One region of the Streptomyces sp. NPDC021225 genome, then DNA from elsewhere that is predicted to be linked to it. Evidence: predicted binding sites of a transcription regulator. Region 1 holds the regulator's gene; each other region holds the start of a gene.
What was found. Region 1 encodes HrcA, which represses chaperone genes, less so after heat shock. Its sites were predicted from a motif close to TTNGCACTCNGNNNNNCNGAGTGCNAA; they were not measured.

Region 1 (4,406 bases):
TCGGGGCAGACCAGGAACGCGGTCCCCAGCTGGGCCGCGACCGCGCCCGCGGCCAGCACCCCGGCGATCTGCGAGCCGCGCATCAGCCCGCCCGCCGCGATGACAGGGATCTGTACGACCTCCCGGACCAGCGCGAGCAGCGACAGCAGCCCGAGCCCGGCACCCGTGCCGTCGGCGCGCGGATCGTCGCGGTGCGTGCCCTGGTGGCCGCCCGCCTCCACGCCCTGGACGCACACGGCGTCCGCGCCCGCCCACTGCGCGGCCTGCGCCTCGGCGGGCGAGGTCACGGTCACGACCGTCCGCGTGCCGGCCCTGCCGAAGGCGTCGAGGACGGCGCGGGTGGGGCAGCCGAAGGTGAACGAGACGACCGGGACCGGGTCGTCGAGCAGAACGGCCAGCTTGGCGTCGTACGCGTCGTCGGAGCCCGCGTCGGGGTCGCCCAGCGGGGTGTCGTACCAGGCCGCCTCCCCGGCGAGCTGCTCGCGGTAGACCGCGACGGCGGCGGGGTCGGCGGTGAGGGGCTGCGGCATGAACAGGTTCACGCCGAAGGGCCGGGCGGTCTGCCCCCGCAGCTGTTTGATCTCCTCGTACATCGCCTCCGGCGTCTTGTAACCGGCGGCGAGGAACCCGAGGCCGCCGGCCTCGGAAACGGCGGCGGCCAGCTGCGGGCAGGAGGCCCCGCCCGCCATCGGGGCCTGCACGATCGGGTACCGAAAGAGATCGGTCAGCGCGGACGACATGACAACATCGTGTCATGTCCTCCGCACCGATCTGTACTCGGCTCAGGGCCCGTTGGACGGACCGCGTCCCCGAGGGGCTCCGGGCGCTTACCGTCCGTTGAACGCATCCCTAAGGCGCGAGAACAGCCCCTGCTGTCCTGGCTTACCGCATCCCCCGGGGGCCACCCCCCGGACCCCCGGCCGGACGCCTACCGTCCGTTGAACGCATCCTTAAGGCGCGAGAACAGCCCCTGCTGTCCTGGCTTGAATTCGCCTAGCGGCCGCTCCTCGCCCCGCAGCTTGGCCAGCCGCCGCAGCAGCTCCTCCTGCTCCGGGTCGAGCTTGGACGGGGTCTGGACCTCGACGTGGACGATCAGGTCGCCCCGGCCGCCGCCGCGCAGGTGGGTGATGCCGCGCTGGTGGAGCGGGATCGACTGGCCGGACTGGGTGCCGGGCCGGATGTCGACCTCCTCCAGGCCGTCGAGCGTCTCCAGGGGCACCTTGGTGCCCAGGGACGCCGCCGTCATGGGGATGGTCACCGTGCAGTGCAGATCGTCGCCGCGGCGCTGGAAGACCGGGTGCGGCAGCTCGTGGATCTCCACATACAGATCGCCCGCCGGGCCGCCGCCCGGGCCGACCTCGCCCTCGCCGGCGAGCTGGATCCGGGTGCCGTTGTCCACACCAGCCGGGATCTTCACCGTCAGCGTCCGCCGCGAGCGGATCCGCCCGTCGCCCGCGCACTCCGGGCACGGGGTCGGCACCACGGTGCCGAAGCCCTGGCACTGCGGGCACGGCCGGGAGGTCATGACCTGGCCGAGGAAGGACCGCGTCACCTGGGACACCTCGCCGCGGCCGCGGCACATGTCACAGGTCTGCGCCGTGGTGCCGGGCGCCGCGCCCTCGCCGCTGCACGTCGTACAGACGACCGCGGTGTCGACCTGGATGTCCTTGGTGGTCCCGAAGGCCGCCTCGTTCAGCTCCACATCGAGGCGGATCATGGCGTCCTGGCCGCGCCGGGTCCTGGACCGCGGGCCGCGCTGCGAGGCGGTGCCGAAGAACGCGTCCATGATGTCGGAGAAGTTTCCGAAGCCCGCGCCGAAGCCGCCCGCGCCGCCCCCGGCGCCGCCCGAGGCGGAAAGCGGGTCGCCGCCCAGGTCGTAGACCTGCTTCTTCTGGGGATCGGACAAGACCTCGTAGGCGGCGTTGATCTCCTTGAACCGCTCTTGGGTCTTGGGATCCGGATTCACGTCCGGGTGCAGCTCGCGAGCGAGCCGGCGGAATGCCTTCTTGATCTCGTCCTGCGAGGCATCACGCCGCACGCCCAGGACTGCGTAGTAGTCCGTCGCCACTTACGACTCCGCCAGGATCTGTCCGACGTAACGTGCCACTGCGCGTACCGCTCCCATCGTTCCGGGGTAGTCCATGCGGGTCGGTCCGACCACGCCGAGTTTGGCGACCGCCTCGTCGCCCGAACCGTAGCCGACCGCCACGACCGAAGTGGAATTCAGGCCCTCGTGAGCATTCTCATGCCCGATCCGTACGGTCATACCCGAGTCCTTCGCCTCGCCGAGCAGCTTGAGCAGGACGACCTGCTCCTCCAGCGCTTCCAGCACGGGCCGGATCGTCAGGGGGAAATCATGGCCGAAGCGGGTGAGATTGGCGGTGCCGCCGATCATCAGCCGCTCCTCGGTCTCTTCGACCAGTGTCTCCAGCAGCGTGGCCAGGACCGTCGAGACGGTCCCCCGGTCCTCCTGTTCGAAGGACTCGGGCAGGTCCTGCACCAGCCGCGGCACATCCGAGAACCGCCGGCCCACGACCCTGCTGTTCAGCCGGGCCCGCAGGTCCGCGAGCGACTCCTCGCTCACGGGCGCCGGGCAGTCCACCATGCGCTGCTCGACCCGCCCGGTGTCGGTGATCAGAACCAGCATCACCCGCGCCGGGCTCATCGACAGCAGCTCGACATGGCGGACCGTCGAGCGGGTCAGCGACGGGTACTGCACCACCGCGACCTGCCGGGTCAGCTGCGCGAGCAGCCGGACCGTGCGCCCCACCACGTCGTCGAGGTCCACGGCACCGTCCAGGAAGTTCTGGATGGCCCGCCGCTCCGGCGTGGACAGGGGCTTCACCCCGGCCAGCTTGTCGACGAACAGCCGATAGCCCTTGTCCGTGGGAATGCGCCCGGCGCTCGTATGCGGCTGGGCGATATAGCCCTCGTCCTCCAGAGCCGCCATGTCGTTGCGCACCGTGGCCGGGGAGACGCCCAGCCGGTGCCGCTCCGTGAGGGCCTTGGAGCCGACCGGCTCCTCCGTCCCCACATAGTCCTGGACGATCGCACGCAGTACCTCGAGTCTGCGTTCGCTGAGCACCGCGCACCTCCAGTCCAGCCGTCTCATCAGGTGTTCCCCCTGGCACTCAATGGTCACGAGTGCCAGAACCCTCAGCCAGTGTACGGCGGGGTGCCGTGGCGGGGGCAAGAGCCGACGCTTTGCCACCGCTGGAGCTAGCGTCTCCGTATGGACACCCGTTGGGAAGAGGCGCGCTGGGAACATCTCACGCCGTCCGTGGTCCGGTGCCGCCTGCCCGGCTGGGACGCGACGGTCGGCGCGATCGCCGGGCGGACCGGCGTCCTGGTTGTCGACACCGGCGCCGACCTCGCCGAGGGCGCCTGGGTGCGCCGCGAGATCACTCGCCTCTTCGGCCGCCGCCCCACCCATATCGCCCTCACCCACCCCCACTTCGACCATGTCCTCGGCACCGCCGCCTTCGCGGGCTGCCAGGTGTACGGGGCCGCCGGGCTCGACGAACTGCTGCGCCGCGAGGGGGACGTGCTGCGTGACGACGCGGTGCGCCACGGCGCGGACCCCGGGGCCGCCGGGGAGGCCGCCGACCACCTGGTGCGGCCGCACCACGCGGTGTGCGGCGAGCTCACCCTGGACCTGGGCGGCCGGACCGTCCTGCTGGCGAACGTGGGCCCCGGCCATACCGCCCACGACCTGGCCGTGCTCGCCGCCGGGCAGGCCCCGGGCGAGCCCGAGGTGGTCTTCTGCGGGGATCTGGTCGAGGAGTCGGGGGCGCCCCAGGCGGGTGCCGACGCGATCCCGGGCCAGTGGCCCGCCGCGCTGGACCGGCTGCTCGCCCTCGGCGGCGAGGACGCGGTGTACGTCCCGGGGCACGGCGCCGCCGTGGATGCCCGTTTCGTCCGGGCGCAGCGCGCGGAACTCGCGGCTCGTTTCGGCGTGTCCTCCTGACGGCGGCGCTGCGGCGCTAGGGTCACTCGGGTGCGACAGTACGACCCGGACCTGACCCCGCCCTGGAAGCGCCAGGCGCCCGCGCCCGAGGTGCCCGCCGACCCCGATCTGGTCGTCGAGGAGGTCACCACCGGGTTCTGCGGTGCCGTGATCCGCTGCGAGAAGACCGCGGAGGGCGCCACGGTGACTCTGGAGGACCGCTTCGGCAAACATCGGGTCTTCCCCATGGAGCCGCGCGGCTTCCTCCTGGAGGGCCGTGTCGTCACCCTGGTGCGCCCGCGCGCCGCCGCCCCCACGGCCCCGCGCCGCACGGCCTCCGGCTCCATCGCGCTCCCCCAGGCCCGTGCGCGCGTCGCCCGCGCGGGGCGCATTTACGTCGAGGGGCGCCACGACGCGGAACTGGTCGAGCGGGTGTGGGGGGACGATCTGCGCATCGAGG
Region 2 (4,406 bases), on a different contig from region 1:
TGACCTATGACCACGCCCGGCATGCCGGAGAAGGTGTAGCCCGCCACGTCGTACGGGCACGCGCTGCTGACCTGGTTGCAGTGCAGGCCCATCTGGTACCAGACGGACGGCAGCTGCGGGGCCAGGTGCGGGTCGTTGGCGAGCAGCGGCTTGCCGGTGGTGGTGTACCGCCCGGCGACGACCCAGGAGTTGGAGCCGATGCCGGTGCCGTTCGGGCCGAGCAGCGCGGGGATGTCGTCCAGGGTCTTGGAGAGCGAGGAGAGCTGGGTCTGGAAGCCCCCGGTGGCGCCCGCGACGCCGTTCGCGGTGGAGTCGGCGGACGTGTCCGTGGCGGTCGCCTTGGGGTCGAACGCCTTGGTGATGTCGTTCACCGCGCCGCTGTCCACGATCGGCTTGTTGCGGCCGTACGGGTAGGACGGGTACAGCTCCTCGATCTCCTCGGGCTTCAGCCGGCTGGAGGCCAGCGCCCGGTCGACCTCGTCCTGCATGTTGCCGCGCAGGTCCCACGCCATGGCCTTGAGCCAGGCCACCGAGTCGACCGGGGTCCACTTCTCGGGCGTGTAGTCGTGCTCGAACTCCAAGGCCGCGTACTCGACGGACAACTCCTTGCCCTTGTGGTCCGCGAGGTAGGCGTTGACGCCGTCGGCATAGGCCCGCAAGTACTTCTTGGTCGCCGGCGACAGCTTGGTGTCGTATTCCTGCTTCGCGACCCGGTGCCAGCCCAGGGTGCGCAGGAACGCGTCGGTCTCCACCTGTCCGGAGCCGAACATCTCGGAGAGCCTGCCCGCCGTCATGTGGCGGCGCACATCCATCTCCCAGAAGCGGTCCTGGGCCTGGACGTACCCCTGGGCGCGGAAGAGATCCTCGGGGGTGTTCGCGTAGAGCTGCGGTATGCCATAGCCGTCACGCTTGACCTGGACGGGCCCCGACAGGCCCTTGAGCTGGAGCGACCCCGTCGTCTCCGGGAAAGAGGCACGGACCGTACTGATGCTCCAGTACGAGCCGTACCCGACGCCCCCCACGAGCAGCAGCACGACTGCGATCACGATCAGGCGGGCACGTCGGCCCTTCTTTTTGCCAGAAGGGCCGTTTTTGTTGGCGGGCATCGCTGTCCTTCGAGGGGCAGGGTGATCCTGGAGTGCTGGAGCAACCATAGGCGCAGCGCTGTCGCCTCCCCTACGCGGAGTCATGGCTGGGGCCGTCCCCCGGCCATCGCCCCTGAAAAATCGATGTGAGCCACCCGCGTCAAGAACCCGTAAAATGTTAGGTAAGGCAATGAAGTTCCGGTCGGTCGGGGAGCCTTCCGGCCGCTCCCGTGAGAAAGGTTCGGCCGCTGACTGTCCACCACCTCAACGAACTCCTGCTGATCTGCTCACTCGTCCTGCTCGTAGCAGTGGCGGCCGTCAGGGTCTCGAGCCGCAGCGGGCTGCCGACCCTGCTGATCTACCTCGGCCTCGGCGTCGCGATCGGGCAGGACGGGATCGGCGTCGTCTTCGAGGACGCCGAGCTCACGCAGGTACTCGGCTATGCCGCCCTTGTGATCATCCTGGCCGAGGGCGGCCTCGGCACGAAGTGGCGGGAAATCAAACCCGCCCTGCCACTCGCCGCGGTGCTGTCCACGGTCGGGGTCGCGGTGAGCGTCGGGGTCACGGCGACGGCCGCGCACTATCTGGTCGGGCTCGAGTGGCGGCAGGCGCTGATCATCGGGGCGGTGGTGTCGTCCACGGACGCGGCGGCGGTCTTCTCGGTGCTGCGCAAGGTGCCGCTGCCCAGGAGGCTCACGGGCGCCCTGGAGGCGGAGTCCGGCTTCAACGACGCCCCGGTGGTGATCCTGGTGGTCGCCTTCTCCGCCCAGGGCGGGGTCAGCCCGTGGTACGCGCTGCTCGGCGAGATCACTCTGGAGCTGGCCATCGGCGCGGTGGTGGGGCTGGCGATCGGCTGGCTGGGGTCGTTCGGGCTGCGGCATGTGGCGCTGCCCGCCTCGGGTCTGTACCCGATCGCGGTGATGGCGATCGCCGTGATCGCGTACGCGGGCGGGGCGCTGGCCCACGGCTCCGGTTTCCTCGCCGTCTATCTGGCCTCGTTGATCCTGGGGAACGCGAAGCTGCCGCACTGGCCGGCGACGCGCGGCTTCGCCGAGGGGCTCGGCTGGATCGCGCAGATCGGGATGTTCGTGCTGCTCGGCCTGCTGGTCACCCCGCATGAGCTGGGTGACGACGTGTGGCCGGCCATCGGCGTCGGGCTGGTGCTGACGGCCGTGGCCCGGCCGGTCTCGGTGCTGGTGAGCACGGTGCCCTTCCGGGTGCCCTGGCGGGAGAAGGCGCTGCTGTCGTGGGCGGGGCTGCGCGGCGCGGTGCCGATCGTGCTCGCCACCATCCCGATGGTCTCGAACGTGCCCGACAGCCGCCGCGTCTTCAACATCGTCTTCGTGCTGGTGATCGTCTACACCCTGGTGCAGGGCCCGACGCTGCCCTGGCTGGCGCGCCGGCTGCGCCTGGGCGAGGAGGAGGCGGCGGCGGACCTCGGTATCGAGTCGGCGCCGCTGGAGCGGCTGCGCGGCCATCTGCTGTCGGTTTCGATCCCCGAGCACTCCAAGATGCACGGCGTGGAGATCGGCGAGCTGCGGCTGCCGACGGGGGCCGCGGTCACCTTGGTCGTACGGGCCGAGAAGAGTTTCGTACCGCAGCCGTCGACCGTGCTGCGGCGCGGCGACGAGCTGCTGGTCGTGGCCACGGACCCGGTGCGGGACGCGGCGGAGGAGCGGCTGCGGGCGGTGGGCCGGGGCGGCAAGCTGGCGGGCTGGCTGGGCACGACCGGCCAGTGACCCGGCGGCGGTACGGGCGGGGGCCGGTTCGCGATCACGCGGGTCCCCGGCCCGGGGCGGCCGGGGACCCGCGGCCACGTGGAATGGGTCACCGTATTGCCCGCCGCAGTGGACTGGCGAGCGGGAATACTGCACTATGGAGCGTCGTTAGCACTCACTGAGTGAGAGTGCCAGGAGGAGTAAGTGCCGACCTATCAGTACCAGTGCACCGAGTGCGGCGAGGGCCTCGAGGCGGTGCAGAAGTTCACCGACGACGCGCTCACCGAGTGCCCCAACTGCAACGGACGCCTCAAGAAGGTGTTCTCGGCGGTCGGTATCGTCTTCAAGGGCTCCGGCTTCTACCGGAACGACAGCCGCGGCTCCTCGTCCAGCAGCACGAGCGGCACGTCCAAGCCGACGTCCGTGAAGAGCGAGGGCTCCTCGTCGGCTTCGTCTTCGTCGTCGTCCTCGGACGCGTCTTCGTCGTCGACCTCCTCGACGTCCTCCTCGGGCTCTTCGTCGTCGGCCTCGTCGGCCGGCAGCTCGTCGGCCGCCTGACCCGCGGCCGTCTCGATCACATACGACATCCCGCCACCCGCCCCCCGAGGGGCGAGTCGGTGGGATGTTCGTATGCACGGGCGGCGCTGGCTAGGGTGACCGCATGGCGGACACCAGCAGCACGCATGCGGAGATAGGGGTCATCGGCGGGTCGGGGTTCTACTCCTTCCTCGACGACGTGACCGAGATCACTGTCGAGACCCCCTATGGCGCGCCGAGCGACTCGCTCTTCCTCGGGGAGGTCGCGGGGCGGCGGGTCGCCTTCCTCCCGCGCCACGGCCGTAAGCACCACCTGCCCCCGCACCGGATCAACTACCGCGCCAACCTGTGGGCGCTGCGCTCGGTCGGCGTGCGGCAGGTCCTCGGCCCGTGCGCGGTGGGCGGACTGCGGCCGGAGTACGGACCGGGCACGCTGCTGGTGCCGGACCAGCTGGTGGACCGCACGAAGGGCCGTATTCAGACCTATTTCGACGGCGAGCCGCTGCCGGACGGGCGGGTGCCGAACGTGGTGCACACCACCTTCGCCGATCCGTACTGCCCGGCCGGACGGCAGGCCGCGGTGGCGGCGGCGCGCGGGCGCGGCTGGGAGCCGGTGGACGGTGGCACGCTGTGCGTGATCGAGGGGCCGCGCTTCTCCACCCGGGCCGAGTCGCGGTGGCACGCGGCGCAGGGATGGTCGGTGGTCGGCATGACGGGGCATCCAGAGGCGGTGCTGGCCCGTGAACTGGAGCTCTGCTACACGTCGTTGACTCTGGTCACGGACCTGGACGCGGGGGCGGAGACGGGCGAGGGCGTCTCGCACGGCGAGGTGCTGCGGGTGTTCGGGGAGAACTTGGAGCGGCTGCGCGACGTGCTCTTCGACGCGGTGGGCGCGCTGCCGGCCACCGATGCGCGGGACTGTCTGTGCGGGCATGGGCACGACGGCTGGGACCTGGGGATCGAACTGCCTTAGCGGCGGAGGGGTTCCACCCGCGCGGGCTTTACCCGCGGGGGCTTTACCCACGGGGGTTCACCCGCGTCGGCTTTACCCGCGCGGGTGACGGAG
Region 3 (4,406 bases), on a different contig from region 1:
CTCATCCAGAGGGGCAGAGGGAACGGCCCGTTGAAGCCCCGGCAACCCTCCAGCCGGTCCTGCGTTCTACGCGAAGCGGGGCCCCGGCTCGGGAAGGTGCCAATTCCGGCTCGCGGCGAGATGCGCCGTGAGGAAGATGAGGAGAAAGGGCCTCGCCTCCCATGGCTGTGCAAGCTGTCGAAAGCTCCACCACCTCTTCCGTCTCGCTCGGTCCCGCCGTCGCACTGTCCTGTCGCGAGTGCGGTGAGCGTTTCCCCCTCGGCCCCATTTTCGCCTGTGTGGAGTGTTTCGGGCCGCTCGAGGTCGCGTACGACCTGCCGACCGGCGACCCGGAGGGGCTGCGCCGGCGGATCGAGGCGGGCCCGAACAACATCTGGCGCTACGCCCCGCTGCTGCCCGTCCCGGCGGACGTGGCCGACAAGCCCAACATCAACCCCGGGTTCACCAAGCTGGTGAAGGCCGACAACCTCGCCCGCGAGCTGGGCGTGACCGGCGAGCTGCACATCAAGGACGACTCCGGGAACCCGACGCACTCCTTCAAGGACCGCGTCGTCGCCCAGGCCGTCGAGGCCGCCCGCGCCTTCGGCTTCACCACCCTCTCCTGCTCCTCCACCGGCAACCTCGCGGGCGCGGTCGGCGCCGCGGCCGCCCGCGCGGGCCTGCGCTCCTGCACCTTCATCCCGCACGACCTGGAGCAGGGCAAGGTCGTCATGGCCGCGATCTACGGCGGTGACCTGGTCGCCATCGAGGGCACCTACGACGACGTCAACCGCTTCTGCAGCGAGCTGATCGGCGACCCGGCGGGCGAGGGCTGGGGCTTTGTCAACGTCAACCTCCGCCCGTACTACGCGGAGGGGTCCAAGACCCTCGCGTACGAGATCTGCGAACAGCTCGGCTGGCGGCTGCCGGACCAGCTCGTCATCCCGATCGCCTCGGGCTCGCAGCTGACGAAGATCGACAAGGGGCTGAAGGAGCTCATCGAGCTCGGCCTGGTCGAGGACAAGCCGTACAAGATCTTCGGCGCCCAGGCCGAGGGCTGCTCCCCGGTCTCCACCGCCTTCAAGGCGGGCCAGGACGTGGTGCGGCCGCAGAAGCCGAACACCATCGCCAAGTCGCTGGCCATCGGCAACCCGGCGGACGGGCCGTATGTACTGGACATCGCGCGCCGCACGGGCGGGGCGGTGGAGGACGTGAACGACGAGCAGATCGTGGACGCGATCAAGCTGCTGGCCCGTACGGAGGGGATCTTCGCGGAGACCGCCGGCGGGGTGACCCTGGGCGTGACGAGGAAGCTGCTCGAGAACGGGGTGCTGGACCCCACCCTCACCACCGTCGTGCTCAACACCGGCGACGGCCTCAAGACGCTCGACGCGGTCGCCCCGACGAGTGGACCCACGGCGGTGATCCGCCCCAGCCTCGACGCGTTCCGCGAAGCTGGTCTGGCCTGAATCGGGCCCGCTCAAACCAGCTGGCTTGAATTCGCCCCTCGAATTCGCCCTCGCCCCCCGCAGCAGTTCCCTTGGAAGGTGAAACCCTCATGAGCGTCAATGTCCGGATCCCCACCATCCTGCGCACCTACACCGGCGGGCAGGCCGAGGTCAGTGCCGAGGGCGCGACCCTCTCCGAGGTCCTCGCGGACCTGGACCGGAATCACCAGGGCATTGCGGCCCGCGTCCTGGACGACACCGGCAAGCTGCGCCGTTTCGTCAATGTCTACGTCAATGACGACGACGTTCGCTTCTCCGAGGGCCTGGAGACCGCGACTCCGGACGGCGCCGGTGTCTCGATCATTCCGGCGGTCGCGGGCGGCTGCTGAGCCGGTCGCTCCCCCGCCACAGGCCGGTTGTGGCCCCGCCGCGGGCCGATGTGAGCCGGCCGTACCCCCGAGGTAAACGGAATCGCCCGGTCCTGATAGAAACGGACCGGGCGATTCCGTGTGTTGAATCGCGCTACAGTTGAGCCGTTCCCCTTCTGTTGGCCTCATGGGCGGCCGCATATGAGAACTCGTCAACTTGTGCGTAAAGTGTGCGCGTGAATTGTCGGGTTGATTCCCTTATGCCTGGCCCGACTTGCCCGGAATTCACGGGAATTCTCCACTTATTACCGATCGACCGTCGCCAGAATTCTCGTCCGATTGACCTGTTGCACAGGGCAGTGGGACAGATACATTCAGCGGCGGTCGACGCGTTCCGGCGCACACCCCCCACGACCGGGGGGTGAGGTCTGACCCGGGTCCGCGGAGTGCGGTCCTGCGCAGGGGCCAGCAATAGGGGAGTTAGGAATGGCTCAGGGCACCGTCAAGTGGTTCAACGCGGAGAAGGGGTACGGCTTCATCGCGGTCGACGGTGGTGCGGACGTGTTCGTCCACTACAGCGCGATCCAGATGGACGGTTACCGCACCCTCGAAGAAGGCCAGCGGGTCGAGTTCGAGATCTCGCAGGGCCAGAAGGGGCCGCAGGCGGACATGGTCCGCGTGGCTGTTGGCTGAAGCGCCGACGCGAGGCACTGACTGGACCGTTCAAAGGGCTCGTACCCCCTAGGGGCACGGGCCCTTTGACATGCGTGTTCACATGGGTGTTGACCTGTGCGCCGATGGCCGCTCACGACCGCCTTGTCCCAAGCTGTCACCCCACTCACGCTTGCACTCTCAGGGGTCGAGTGCTAATCATTGGCGTTAGCACTCTGAAGGTGAGAGTGACAGAAGGATCGGGTCGGTGAGGTCCGTCAGGCCACGCGGGGCAAGGAACCGCGGGGCAGACAGGCCGTCCGTCGCGGGCGCCAGGCGCGGTCCGGAGCAATCCACCCCGTCTTGGGAGGACCACTTCACATGGCCAAGATCATCGCGTTCAACGAGGAGGCGCGGCGCGGCCTCGAGCGCGGGATGAACCAGCTCGCCGACGCCGTCAAGGTCACCCTCGGCCCCAAGGGTCGCAACGTCGTCCTCGAGAAGAAGTGGGGCGCCCCCACGATCACCAACGATGGTGTTTCCATCGCCAAGGAGATCGAACTCGAGGACCCGTACGAGAAGATCGGCGCCGAGCTGGTCAAGGAGGTCGCGAAGAAGACGGACGACGTCGCCGGTGACGGCACGACGACCGCGACCGTCCTCGCCCAGGCGCTGGTCAAGGAGGGCCTGCGGAACGTCGCCGCGGGCGCCAACCCGATGGCCCTCAAGCGCGGCATCGAGAAGGCCGTCGAGGCCGTCTCCGCCCAGCTGCTCGAGCAGGCCAAGGACGTGGAGACCAAGGAGCAGATCGCCTCCACCGCCTCCATCTCCGCCGCCGACACCCAGATCGGCGAGCTCATCGCCGAGGCGATGGACAAGGTCGGCAAGGAAGGCGTCATCACCGTCGAGGAGTCGCAGACCTTCGGGCTCGAGCTTGAGCTCACCGAGGGCATGCGCTTCGACAAGGGCTACATCTCCCCGTACTTCGCCACCGACATGGAGCGTATGGAGGCGTCGCTCGACGACCCGTACATCCTGATCGTCAACTCGAAGATCACCAGCGTGAAGGACCTCCTCCCGTTGCTGGAGAAGGTCATGCAGTCGGGCAAGCCGCTGCTGATCATCGCCGAGGACATCGAGGGCGAGGCCCTGGCGACCCTGGTCGTCAACAAGATCCGTGGCACCTTCAAGTCCGTTGCCGTCAAGGCCCCGGGCTTCGGTGACCGCCGCAAGGCCATGCTCGGCGACATCGCCATCCTCACCGGTGGCACCGTCATCTCCGAGGAGGTCGGCCTCAAGCTGGAGAACGCGGGCATCGACCTGCTGGGCCGCGCCCGCAAGGTGACCGTCACCAAGGACGAGACCACCATCGTGGACGGCGCCGGCGACACCGACCAGGTGCAGGGCCGCGTCAACCAGATCCGCGCCGAGATCGAGTCCTCGGACTCGGACTACGACCGCGAGAAGCTCCAGGAGCGCCTGGCGAAGCTGGCCGGCGGCGTGGCCGTCATCAAGGCCGGTGCCGCCACCGAGGTCGAGCTCAAGGAGCGCAAGCACCGCATCGAGGACGCGGTGCGCAACGCCAAGGCCGCCGTCGAGGAGGGCATCGTCGCCGGTGGTGGCGTGGCCCTGCTCCAGACCGTCTCGGTCTTCGAGAAGCTGGAGCTCGAGGGCGACGAGGCCACCGGTGCCCAGGCCGTGCGCCTGGCGCTCGAGGCCCCGCTGAAGCAGATCGCGGTCAACGCCGGCCTCGAGGGCGGCGTCGTGGTGGAGAAGGTGCGCAACCTCACCCCGGGCCACGGCCTCAACGCCGCGACCGGCGAGTACGTCGACCTGATCGCCGAGGGCATCATCGACCCGGCCAAGGTCACGCGCTCCGCGCTGCAGAACGCCGCGTCGATCGCCGCGCTGTTCCTGACCACCGAGGCCGTCATCGCCGACAAGCCGGAGAAGGCCGCCG
Region 4 (4,406 bases), on a different contig from region 1:
CGTCCAGGCCGACCTGGTCGAGCTTGAGGCCGACCTCCTCGGCGACGACGGTGCCGCCGGTGAGGGCGGCCATGTCGCCGAGCATCGCCTTGCGGCGGTCGCCGAAGCCGGGGGCCTTCACCGCGACGGCGTTGAAGGTGCCGCGGATCTTGTTGACGACGAGGGTGGACAGGGCCTCGCCCTCCACGTCCTCGGCGATGATCAGCAGCGGCTTGTTGCCACCCTGGATGATCTTCTCCAGCAGCGGCAGCAGGTCCTGGATCGAGGAGATCTTGCCCTGGTGGATCAGGATGTACGGGTCGTCGAGGACGGCCTCCATACGCTCCTGGTCGGTGACCATGTACGGCGACAGGTAGCCCTTGTCGAAGGCCATGCCCTCGGTGAAGTCGAGCTCCAGGCCGAAGGTGTTGGACTCCTCGACGGTGATCACACCGTCCTTGCCGACCTTGTCCATCGCCTCGGCGATGAGCTCGCCGACCTGCTTGTCCTGGGCGGACAGCGCGGCCACGGCGGCGATGTCGGACTTGGAGTCGATCGGGCGGGCGGTGGCCAGCAGCTCGTCGGACACGGCCTTGACGGCCGCGTCGATGCCCTTCTTCAGGGCGGCCGGGGAAGCACCGGCGGCCACGTTCCGCAGGCCCTCGCGGACCAGGGCCTGGGCCAGCACGGTGGCGGTGGTGGTGCCGTCACCCGCGATGTCGTTGGTCTTGGTCGCCACCTCCTTGACGAGCTGGGCGCCCAGGTTCTCGTACGGGTCCTCGACCTCGACCTCGCGGGCGATGGTGACACCGTCGTTGGTGATGGTCGGGGCGCCGAACTTCTTGTCGATGACGACGTTGCGGCCCTTGGGGCCGATCGTCACCTTGACGGTGTCGGCGAGCTTGTTGACGCCACGCTCGAGGGCGCGACGGGCGTCCTCGTCAAACTTCAGGATCTTCGCCATGGGTTGCGTATGTCCTCTCGAACGAACCGCGCCCCGGCCCCGGTATGGACTGGGGCACCGGGGCGCGGCTCACAGGCAAAACTTCGGTGACTTACTTCTCGATGATCGCGAGAACGTCGCGAGCCGAGAGGACGAGGTACTCCTCGCCGTTGTACTTCACCTCGGTACCGCCGTACTTGCTGTAGAGCACGACGTCGCCTACGGAGACGTCGAGCGGGAGACGGTTGCCGTCCTCGAAGCGGCCCGGGCCCACGGCCAGGACGACGCCCTCCTGGGGCTTCTCCTTGGCAGTGTCCGGGATAACCAGGCCAGAGGCCGTGGTCTGCTCGGCGTCGAGCGGCTGGACCACAATGCGGTCCTCGAGCGGCTTGATGGCAACCTTGGAGCTGGCGGTCGTCACGATCCGACCTCCCCCTTCGGAGATCTCACGGGGTTAACTGTCTGAGGTGGCGACCAGGTGGATCCGTCGTCGCGGGTGCCGGACCTGCCCGTCGCTGTGTTTGGCACTCGTTGGTGCTGAGTGCCAGCCACGACATTATGACGCGGTTAGCACTCAGTCAACCAGAGTGCCAAGTGACGGGGTGCCGCGGCGCCCCGCCGGAGTCGGCGGGACGCCACTCGGCCGGTCCCCGGAGGCGGTCCTCAGGGGGAGCCCTCGGAGGGATTCAGAGATAGTCCTCCAGCCGGGCCACGGCGAAGCCCTCGGCCTGGATCTCCCGGAGCAGCTCGGTCATCACATCGGTCATGGTCCGCCCCTCCTGCTGGGCGGGACCGCGGAAGTGGGCCAGCACGATGTCGCCGGAGTGCAGTCGGCCGCCCGACGCGTACTCCAGCCCGTCGGCCTTCATCTCGGCCGACCACATCACCAGCGCCCGCACCCCGCAGGCCGCCGCCGCGCGCACCGTGTCGTCGTCGACCGCCCCGTACGGCGGGCGGAAGAGATACGGCCGGGTACCGAACTGGTGAGCGAGCACATCCTGCTGGCCGCAGATCTCATGGGCCTGCTCCTCGAACTCCAGATCGGGCAGCCTCGGATGGGTGAGGGTGTGGTTCTGGATCCCGTTGCCGAGCCGGCGCAGCTGCTCGAAGTAGCCGTAGTCGCCGGACGCCACGTCGTCCGTCAGGAAGGCGGTGAACGGCAGCCCCAGGTCGTGGGCCTGCTGGATGAAGGCCGGGTCCTTCTCCGCGCCGTCGTCGATGGTCACGAAGACGACCTTGTCGTGGGTCGGCACATGGTCGATGATCGGCGGCCCGGCGGGCGCGCCCGCCCCGGGCGGCACCAGGGGCGGCTTGGACGAGGGCGGCGCCGCCGTTTCCAGCGGCCCGTCGAGCCCCCAGCGGCGGTAGCCGTCCGGGGCCGCGGGGGGCGCCGAGGGCAGGTCGGAGGCCGAACCGGACTCGGACGCGGGGCCGGACCCCGGCTCCGGCCCCGGCGACCGGGACGAGTCGTGCAGCGAGCCCGGGGCGTGGGCCCCGGCCCCGGGCGACGACATGGACGAATGGGGAGACGAAGAGGACATCGACGAGTCGGACGACGGCGAAGACGGCGCAGCCGTCCCGGCGCCATGCCCGTCCCCACAGCCCGCGAGCAGCGCCGCGGCCGCGACCAACACGAGACACCTTGAAAGGCCAGTCTTGATCATCATCACATAAGCGATCTTCAGCCGGGTGTCGCGAACGCGCGCGCTGAAGCGGGGAGAATGGGCGACGTGGACGTTGACGCCTTCGACTCACTGCTCCGCGACGAAGGGCAGACGCTGCTCCGCGAGCTGAGCGACTACGACCCGGCGCGGGAGCTCGCCACGGCGACCCGGCTGCGCCGTGACCACCCCGCGGAGCTGGTCTCCGCGGCCCTCACCCAGGCGGGGCTGCGGCAGCGCGCGGCCGCGAAGTTCGGCGCCGCCGACGCCCACCGCATGTACTTCACCCCCCATGGCGTCGAACAGGCCACCCGGGCGTCCGTCGCCGCCTACCGCGCCGCCCGCTTCACCGAGCTCGGCGTGCGCCGCGTCGCCGACCTGTGCTGCGGCATCGGCGGCGACGCGGTCGCGCTGGCCCGCGCGGGCATCTTCGTGCTGGCCGTCGACCGCGACCCGCTGACCTGCGCCGTGGTCCGGGCCAACGCCGAGGCCCTGGGACTGGCCGACCTCATCGAGGTGCGCCACGCGGATGTCGCCGAGGTCGACACCTCCGGCTACGACGCGATCTTCGTGGACCCGGCGCGGCGCGGCGGGCGGGGCCGCGTCTTCGACCCCGAGGCGTACTCGCCGCCGCTGTCCTGGGCCGTCGCGGCCGCCCGCACCGCCCCGCACGCCGCGCTCAAGGTCGCCCCCGGCATCCCGCACGACGCGGTCCCCGAGGACGCGGAGGCCGAGTGGATCTCGGACCACGGCGACGTGAAGGAGGCCCTGCTGTGGTTCGGCACGGCGCGCCCCGGCCTGCGCCGCGCCACGCTGCTCCCCGACCACCACACCCTCCTCGGCACCCCGCTGCTGCCGGACCCCGAGCCGGGCACGGTCGGGCGCTGGCTGTACGAACCGGACGGCGCGGTCATCCGCGCGCACCTGGTCGCGGACGTCGCCGCGCGGATCGGCGGCCGCCTCATCGACCCGACGATCGCCTATGTCACGGCCGACGACCTGCGCCCGACGCCGTACGCCACCGCGTACGAGATCACGGACGTGCTGCCGTTCAACCTCAAGAAGCTCAAGGCGCTGCTGCGTGAGCGGAAGGTCGGCGTCCTGACGGTCAAGAAGCGGGGATCGGCGGTCGAGCCGGAGGAGCTGCGGAAGAGGCTCCGCCTCGATGGGGTGAATTCCTGCACGGTGTTCCTCACCCGGGTGAGCGGCGCCCCCACCATGCTCCTCGGCCACCCGGCCCGAGCCTGAGCCACGCGGCCGGGGCCGGGCTCGGAGAGCAGGCCTTTCCCCACCCCGCCCCAGTCGAGGGAGGGCGGGGTGGGGGAAATCACCCGGCCCGGGCGGCTCCGTCAGGCTCCGGTGCCGTTCCTGGTTTTCAGCTCGAACCAGACGCCCTTCGCGTACATCCCCGTCGGATCCCCGTCCGCCGTCCCCCACTCGTCGGCCAGCGCCGCGACCACCCCGAGCCCGCGCCCGTACAACCGGTCGCCCGCCGGGAGATACGCGCCCGTGGGGAGCTCGGTGCTCGCGTCGTAGACGCTGATGCGCAGCCGGGGCTGCTCGATCATCACGCGGAGCATCAGGGAGTCGCCCTCGGCGTGCAGATAGGCGTTGGTGGCCAGCTCCGAGGTGCAGGCCGTCGCGGTCTCGACAAGGTCCTCATGGCCCACGGAGTTCAACACGCAGGCGACGAAGTCCCGGCAGATCTTCGGGGAGGTGGCCCGGCGGGTGCTCTGAAGCGTGTAGACGTACGGCTCTTCGGGTCCCGAGGAGGGCGAACTGTCCGCAGGGCTGTCGTCGGGCTCGTGGTCGGGTCCCATGTC

Region 2: the regulator HrcA is predicted to act here: its motif matches at 2,972-2,998, upstream of ACH4S9_RS08785 (FmdB family zinc ribbon protein).
Region 3: the regulator HrcA is predicted to act here: its motif matches at 2,675-2,701, upstream of groL (chaperonin GroEL).
Region 4: the regulator HrcA is predicted to act here: its motif matches at 1,490-1,516, upstream of groES (co-chaperone GroES).

What each region holds. Positions count from the first base shown of each region.
Region 1 covers NZ_JBIRPV010000001.1:679,865-684,270, reverse strand. The annotation lists gene ACH4S9_RS03025 (nitronate monooxygenase) at 1-740, opposite strand, end outside; gene dnaJ (molecular chaperone DnaJ) at 929-2,068, opposite strand; gene hrcA (heat-inducible transcriptional repressor HrcA) at 2,069-3,085, opposite strand; gene ACH4S9_RS03010 (MBL fold metallo-hydrolase) at 3,233-3,967, shown strand; gene ACH4S9_RS03005 (DUF3097 domain-containing protein) at 3,998-4,406, shown strand, end outside.
Region 2 covers NZ_JBIRPV010000002.1:160,720-165,125, reverse strand. The annotation lists gene ACH4S9_RS08795 (penicillin acylase family protein) at 1-1,106, opposite strand, end outside; gene ACH4S9_RS08790 (potassium/proton antiporter) at 1,316-2,824, shown strand; gene ACH4S9_RS08785 (FmdB family zinc ribbon protein) at 3,008-3,361, shown strand; gene ACH4S9_RS08780 (S-methyl-5'-thioadenosine phosphorylase) at 3,465-4,313, shown strand.
Region 3 covers NZ_JBIRPV010000007.1:483,027-487,432, reverse strand. The annotation lists SAM riboswitch class I at 1-143, shown strand, start outside; gene thrC (threonine synthase) at 162-1,448, shown strand; gene ACH4S9_RS30990 (MoaD/ThiS family protein) at 1,538-1,816, shown strand; gene ACH4S9_RS30985 (cold-shock protein) at 2,282-2,488, shown strand; gene groL (chaperonin GroEL) at 2,828-4,406, shown strand, end outside.
Region 4 covers NZ_JBIRPV010000021.1:42,390-46,795, reverse strand. The annotation lists gene groL (chaperonin GroEL) at 1-943, opposite strand, end outside; gene groES (co-chaperone GroES) at 1,035-1,343, opposite strand; gene ACH4S9_RS45540 (polysaccharide deacetylase family protein) at 1,609-2,436, opposite strand; gene ACH4S9_RS45535 (class I SAM-dependent methyltransferase) at 2,644-3,831, shown strand; gene ACH4S9_RS45530 (ATP-binding protein) at 3,933-4,403, opposite strand.